DNA from 2 places in the Pararhizobium sp. LjRoot255 genome. Region 2 is predicted to be linked to the other one. Evidence: riboswitches for the same ligand, from Rfam matches in the RefSeq annotation. Region 2 holds a riboswitch; the other holds the start of a gene.
The links. Region 2 has a riboswitch for thiamine pyrophosphate ahead of thiC (phosphomethylpyrimidine synthase ThiC). Riboswitches for the same ligand answer to the same signal wherever they lie in the genome.
Positions count from the first base shown of each region.

Region 1: another riboswitch for thiamine pyrophosphate. It lies ahead of thiB (thiamine ABC transporter substrate binding subunit); the one in region 2 lies ahead of thiC (phosphomethylpyrimidine synthase ThiC).

Region 1 covers NZ_CAXUPQ020000001.1:1,825,323-1,828,732, reverse strand. Annotated here, with positions in the region: gene ACSQ2W_RS08935 (MarR family winged helix-turn-helix transcriptional regulator) at 1-37, opposite strand, end outside; gene ACSQ2W_RS08930 (MDR family MFS transporter) at 159-1,661, shown strand; TPP riboswitch at 1,926-2,043, shown strand; gene thiB (thiamine ABC transporter substrate binding subunit) at 2,084-3,094, shown strand; gene thiP (thiamine/thiamine pyrophosphate ABC transporter permease ThiP) at 3,126-3,410, shown strand, end outside.
Region 2 covers NZ_CAXUPQ020000002.1:560,939-564,348, forward strand. Annotated here, with positions in the region: gene bioB (biotin synthase BioB) at 1-843, opposite strand, end outside; gene ACSQ2W_RS21730 (GntR family transcriptional regulator) at 1,086-1,754, opposite strand; TPP riboswitch at 1,928-2,066, shown strand; gene thiC (phosphomethylpyrimidine synthase ThiC) at 2,162-3,410, shown strand, end outside.

The sequences.
Region 1 (3,410 bases), on a different contig from region 2:
TGGCTACAGGGCTTTCGGCAAAATTCGTGTGCTTCATGGCGTAATCATAACAAACCCCCAGGCGTGCGGGAAGCGGGAAGATGATATTCGCATAAACATGCCATTGACATTTATATGCTATCAGCACATAAATCCTGCACCTCAACAGGAACAATCCCATGGACATGCACGCCACCCCGGCGCCGCTCGTTTCGAGCCACGCTCTTCGCCTGACGCTCTTCCTCTTCCTGATGACCGCGCTGTTCATGGCGACGCTGGACAACCAGATCGTCGCGACGGCGCTGCCGACCATCGTTGCCGAGTTCGGCGAGATGGAGCGGTTCGGCTGGATCGGATCAGCCTATCTGCTCGCCACCTGCGCGGTCATGCCGCTCTACGGCAAGCTGGGCGACCTGTTCGGCCGCAAATATGTGATGCTTGCCGCGGTGGCGATCTTCACGCTGGGCTCGGTTGCCTGCGGCCTCGCCGTGTCGATGAACACGCTGATTACAGCCCGCGTGCTGCAGGGGCTTGGCGGCGGCGGCATCATGGTGTCGATCTTCTCGGTCACCGCCGACCTGTTCGAGCCGCGCGAGCGCGCCCGCTACCAGAGCTACTCCAGTCTTGTGCTGATGGCATCCGGCGCCATCGGCCCGGTGCTCGGTGGCACGATGAGCGACCTGTTCGGCTGGCGGTCTATCTTCCTCGTCAATATCCCGATCGGGTTGATCGTGCTCACCGGCCTGTTCTTTTTCCTACCCTATCGGCGACCAACGCGCCTGCCGAAGATCGATTATGCCGGCGCGCTTCTCATCGCCGGCGCGGTGACCAGTGTCGTGCTTCTGGGCGACGGCGCAGAACTGTTCGGCTCACTGTTTTCGCTCGGAAGCCTTGCGGTTATAGTGATCGGTGCGCTCTGCGCGATCGCCTGGGTGCTGGTCGAACGGCGTGCGCCGGAGCCTATCGTGCCGCTGACACTGTTCCGCAACCCGACCTTCAGCCTGATGCTGGTGATTTCGCTCATGAGCGGCGCCGTTGGCATCGGCATGGTCAACTATTTCGCGCTGTTCCTGCAGACGACGACGGGCCTGACACCGTCGGCGGCCGGGCTTCTGTTCATCCTTTTGACGGGCGGCATCGTCGCCGGCTCGTTGACGGCCGGACGGCTGATATCGCTCTCCGGCCGCTACAAGCCGTTCGCGATCGTCAGCGCCAGCCTGACGGCCCTGGCCTTGCTCCTGTTCACGCAGATTGAGCCCGGCACGCCGCTCTACATCATCGGCGCCACCATGGCGCTGCACGGCATCGGCATCGGTTTCGGCCAGCAGGTGCCTGTCATCGGCGTGCAGAACGTGGCGTCGCGCGGCGATGTCGGCGCTGCCACCGGTGCCGTGACCCTGTCGCGCATGGCAGGCGCCTCGATCGCGATCTCGATCTACGGCGCGACGATCGCCGCCGGACTGGCACGCGGCGCAGTCTCGATCCCCGGCGTCGAGGACATCGAAAAGCTGACACCGCTGATGCTTTCGGCGCTGCCGGAGGCAACCCGCCGGCTGGTCGCCGAAAGCTATACGGCCGCCTTCCAGCCGCTGTTCCTGACGGCCGTCGGCATCACGCTGATCACGCTCGTCTCGGCGATCAGCCTGAAGGCGGTACGGTTGCCGCAGAAGCCGGCAGCTTGAGGGGGCGGTGGAGTTCCAGCTTGGGGCAGACTTTACCCCCTCTGTCACTCCGTGACATCTCCCCCACAAGGGGGGAGATTGGCCGTGTATTTTTGTGCCTCCCTTACCGGCACATTTTGAGCACGGCTTTATGGAAAAAATGATCTCCCCCCTTGTGGGGGGAGATGTCACGAAGTGACAGAGGGGGGTGATGCCCCACGGCACATTGACGCCCGAGGCTCCAGCGGCCTCTTGCCAAGCATTTCGCGCAAGTCTAAATCTTCTCCTGCTCTAACGGGGTGCCGTTTGTCCTACCTGGACGATCGGCTGAGAGGCTTCAAGCAGCCAACCCGCGGAACCTGATCCGGTTTGTACCGGCGGAGGGATTAGACGGCACGTTTCAGCGCCCTAACCCCAACCACTTGGATTTAAAGGAGGCGCCGATGCGCAAAGCATTCATTCCAATTCTTGCGGCGATTGCTGCAATCACCACATCGTCTTCCGCGGCGGCCGCCGACAAGACGCTGACCGTCTACACCTATGAAAGCTTCACCAGCGAATGGGGCCCGGCCGCCAAGGTCGCTGAGGCCTTCGAAAAGACCTGCGACTGCAAGGTGGAGTATGTCAGCGTCGCCGACGGCGTCGAACTTTTGACCCGGCTGAAGCTCGAGGGGTCGGCCTCCAAGGCCGATATCGTGCTCGGGCTCGACACCAATCTCGTCTCCGAAGCCAAGGCGACCGGCTTTTTCGCGCCGCACGGTGTCGATACGTCCGCCGTCAAGGTTCCCGGCGGCTTCTCCGACGATACGTTCGTTCCGTACGACTACGGCCATTTTGCCGTGATCTACGACACGCAGGCGATGAAGGAGCCGCCGAAGAGCCTGAAGGAGCTGGTGGAGGGCGATCCGAGCCAGAAGATCGTCATCGAGGATCCGCGGACCTCGACGCCGGGCCTCGGCCTGCTTCTGTGGGTGAAGTCGATCTACGGCGATCAGGCCGGTAGCGCCTGGGCGAAACTCAAGGATCGCGTCCTGACCGTGACGCCCGGCTGGTCGGAGGCTTACGGCCTGTTTACCAAGGGCGAGGCACCGATGGTGCTGTCCTACACCACCTCGCCCGCCTATCACATGATCGCGGAAAGCACCGACCGCTATCAGGCAGCCTCGTTCTCGGAAGGTCACTACATCCAGATCGAAGTGGTTGGCATGACGAAGACTGCCAAGGACCCGGCGCTCGCTAAGGACTTTCTTTCCTTCGTCACCGGACCGGACTTCCAGTCGATCATCCCGACGACCAACTGGATGATGCCGGTGGCCGCCACCAAGGAGCCGTTGCCGGAGGCCTTCGGCAAACTGGTCCATCCGGAAAAAACTTATCTAATGTCTTCCGACGAAGTTGCCGCCAACCGCAAGGCCTGGATCGACGAATGGCTCGCTGCCATGAGCAAGAACTGAGCTGCGATTGCCCGGCGGTCTCGAAAAGCGTCTGACAGTGGCCGCCGGGGCACTCTGCCTCGGCGGCATCGTTCTGTTTGTCTGCCTCGCAGCCTATACGCTGCTTGCCTTCGATGAGCCGGGTGCAGTGGGGCAAGAGGGGCTCTTCGACGCCTATGTCTGGCGCGTAATGCGCTTCACGCTGCTGCAGGCCTCGCTTTCAACAGTCCTGTCGATCGTGCTTGCCGTTCCCGTTGCGCGTGCCCTGGCGCGGCAACCGTCCTTTCCCGGACGTGTCTGGATCATCCGGTTGCTGGCGTTGCCGCTTGGCCTGCCG
Region 2 (3,410 bases):
ACAGAGCGCCTGCATTTCGTCGCTCATCTGCGTGCGCCCTGCCGACAGGCGGACGTGGGTGCGCGGCATCAAGATGCGGGCGAGCGCGATGGTCCGGACGAACTCGATCGGGTCGACCGGTTCGGCATCGGCGAGCCGCGAACCAGGAATCGGAATCAACATGTTGATCGGCACGCTCTCGGGCGCTGGCTGGAGATTGGCGAGTGTCACCAGCATGGAGATGCGGTCATCCGTCGTTTCGCCCATGCCGAGGATACCGCCGGCGCAGACCTTCATGCCCGCTTCACGCACATTCGACAACGTCTCCAGCCTGTCGGCAAAGGTGCGGGTGGTGATGATCTGCGAGTAGAACTCTTCCGACGTATCGATGTTGTGATTGTAATAATCGAGGCCCGCCTCGGCCAGCGCGCTGGCCTGGGCCGGCGAGAGCATGCCGAGCGTCATGCAGGTCTCCATGCCGAGCGCCTTTACGCCGGCGACCATGGCAAGCAACGTGTCGATGTCGCGGTCCTTCGGGCTGCGCCATGCGGCCCCCATGCAGTAGCGGGTGGCCCCTTCGGCCTTGGCCTTGTGGGCTTCGGCGACCACCTGTTCGACCATCATCAGCTTGGAGGCCTTGAGGCCGGTTGGAGAATGCGCCGACTGGCTGCAATAGCCGCAATCCTCGGCGCAACCGCCGGTCTTGATCGACAAGAGCCGGCTCATCTGCACAGCGTTGGGATCGAAATTCGCTCTGTGAATGGTCTGGGCCCGAAACAGCAGATCATTGAAAGGCAAATTATAGATAATTTTTGCCTGAGCGACAGATATCGATTCAATCGGGATGGTGATGGGCGCTTCCATGCGGTCTGCGGCTGTGCTTTCGTGCAACATTATCGATCTACTCCCTTTCGTCGCGCCTGCTTGTGAGCTCAGTATAGATAAGACTTGATATTATCTATAATTTATTGAGGCGCAATCGAACGCAAGCGCCCTTTCGTTGACCGGCCATAAAATTACAATCACAGAGAGAGTTTAAGGACGCAACACGAGTTACGCTCCTGGCGCATGTCAGGCAACACTGACGGGACCGGCGGACCGGGTGGTCAGCCAACGATCGCGAATGCCTCGCGCGTCGTCCCGGAAGCGTTCCGCACGGGTTTTTGCCCGATCCACTGCACGTGGCGTTCGAGAACGGCAGCGGCGTTCTCGACGTTGCCCTGACGCAGAAATGTCAGGATCGCGCGATGGTCATGGTCGGTACGGACTTCCCATTCCGAGCGCCAGCTGGCGAACAGGAAGCGGGCGCTGGCAGCGTGCAGATCGTTGATCGAGGCCAAGAGGCGCGGCATGCCGCAAGGGGCAAGAATGAGACTGTGGAAACGGCGGTTGGCCTCCTCCCAGGACCGAACGTCGCGGGAATTGTCGCCGGCAACCGTCGCTTCTTCCGCCTGATCGAGGATCGATGGCGTCAGGTGCGGCGCCGCATGCCGAAGCGCCAGAACTTCCAACGCCGCCCGCATCTGCGCCACTTCGCGAACCTCCTTCAGATCGAAGGATGCGACCCGCACGCCGCGGCGCGGCTCGCTGACGGCAAGCCCCTGCGCCTCCAGCCGGCGGAAGGCTTCGCGCACGGGCACATGGCTCGTTCCGAACTCCTCGGCAATATGATCCTGCCTCAGCTTCGTGCCGGGATCGAGTTCGCCGGTCACGATCCTATCGGCTAGGATGCGGCTGATGCGGCTGGCAATGGTATCTTCGTGCGTCGAGGTCATTTTTTATAGATAATTTGCCGTAGACGCGCTGTCGAGACAAAGACTGAAAACATTAAATGTCTTCACAGCTTGCCGCACGCACACAAAACAAGAGGCGGTCGCCGCTTGCCGTGCCATCCCAACGGCCGCGCCAACAGCCCTTGACGCATCGTCCAGAACCATGCCTTACTGACCACATTCACCAGGGGGGTCCCGACAAGGGGCTGAGATTCTGCTGGCGCGAAAGGTGGCCTTGCCGCCCTCAAGCAGCGCAGTGACCCGTTGAACCTGATCCAGTTCATACTGGCGTAGGGACGGTGCAAGCGCTGCCACGATTCGATTTTCCGCTTGCGGATTCGTGTCAGCGTCTTTCCATCATTCCGGCTCTAAAGGACTGGGTCTCCAACCTAAAATTTGGAGCCTCAACCATGAATGTTGCCGCAAAAAACCTCACTCCCACTGTCACCACCGGCCCGCTGCCGGCCTCCCGCAAAGTCCATGTTCCGGGCGAACTGCATCCAGCCATCCGCGTGCCGATGCGTGAGATCGCGCTTCATCCAACGTCGGGCGAACCGCCCGTCATGGTCTATGATTCCTCCGGCCCCTACACCGATTCCACGCTCACCGTTTCGATCGACGCCGGGCTGCCGCGACTGCGCCAGGCCTGGGTGACGGCGCGCGGCGACGTCGCGGCGTATGAGGGCCGGCATGTCAAACCCGAAGACAACGGCTTTGCCACAGGCGAACGGTTGACGCCGGAATTTCCTATCCGCAACCGGCCGCTGAAGGCCAAGGACGGCAAGGCCGTCACCCAGCTTGCCTACGCGCGGGCCGGGATCATCACCCCCGAAATGGAATACATCGCCATCCGCGAAAATCTCGGGCGCAAGGCCGCTAAGGAGGCTCTTGTTCGTGACGGCGAAAGTTTTGGTGCCCGCATCCCGGATCACGTCACAGGCGAGTTCGTGCGCGAGGAAGTTGCGCGCGGGCGGGCGATCATCCCCGCGAACATCAATCACCCCGAATCCGAACCGATGATCATCGGCCGCAATTTCCTGGTGAAGATCAACGCCAACATCGGCAATTCGGCCGTTACCTCGTCAATGGCCGAGGAAGTCGAGAAGATGGTCTGGGCGGCGCGCTGGGGCGCCGATACCGTCATGGACCTGTCGACCGGCCGCAACATCCACAACATCCGCGAGTGGATCATCCGCAACTCGCCGGTACCGATCGGCACGGTGCCGCTCTATCAGGCACTGGAAAAGGTCAACGGCATTGCCGAGGATCTCACCTGGGAGGTCTTCCGCGACACCCTGATCGAGCAGGCCGAGCAGGGCGTCGACTATTTCACCATCCATGCCGGCGTGCGGCTCCACTATATCCCGCTCACCGTCAACCGCGTCACCGGCATCGTCTCGCGCGGCGGCTCGATCATGGCCAAGTGGTGTCTGCATCACCACAAGGAAAGCTTCCTCTACGAGCATTTCGAGGAAATCTGCGACATCTGCCGCGCCTATGACGTCTCCTTCTCGCTCGGTGACGGCCTGCGTCCCGGCTCGATCGCCGATGCCAACGACGCCGCGCAGTTCGCCGAACTGGAGACGCTGGGCGAACTGACCCAGATCGCCTGGGCAAAGGATTGCCAGGTGATGATCGAGGGCCCCGGCCACGTGCCGA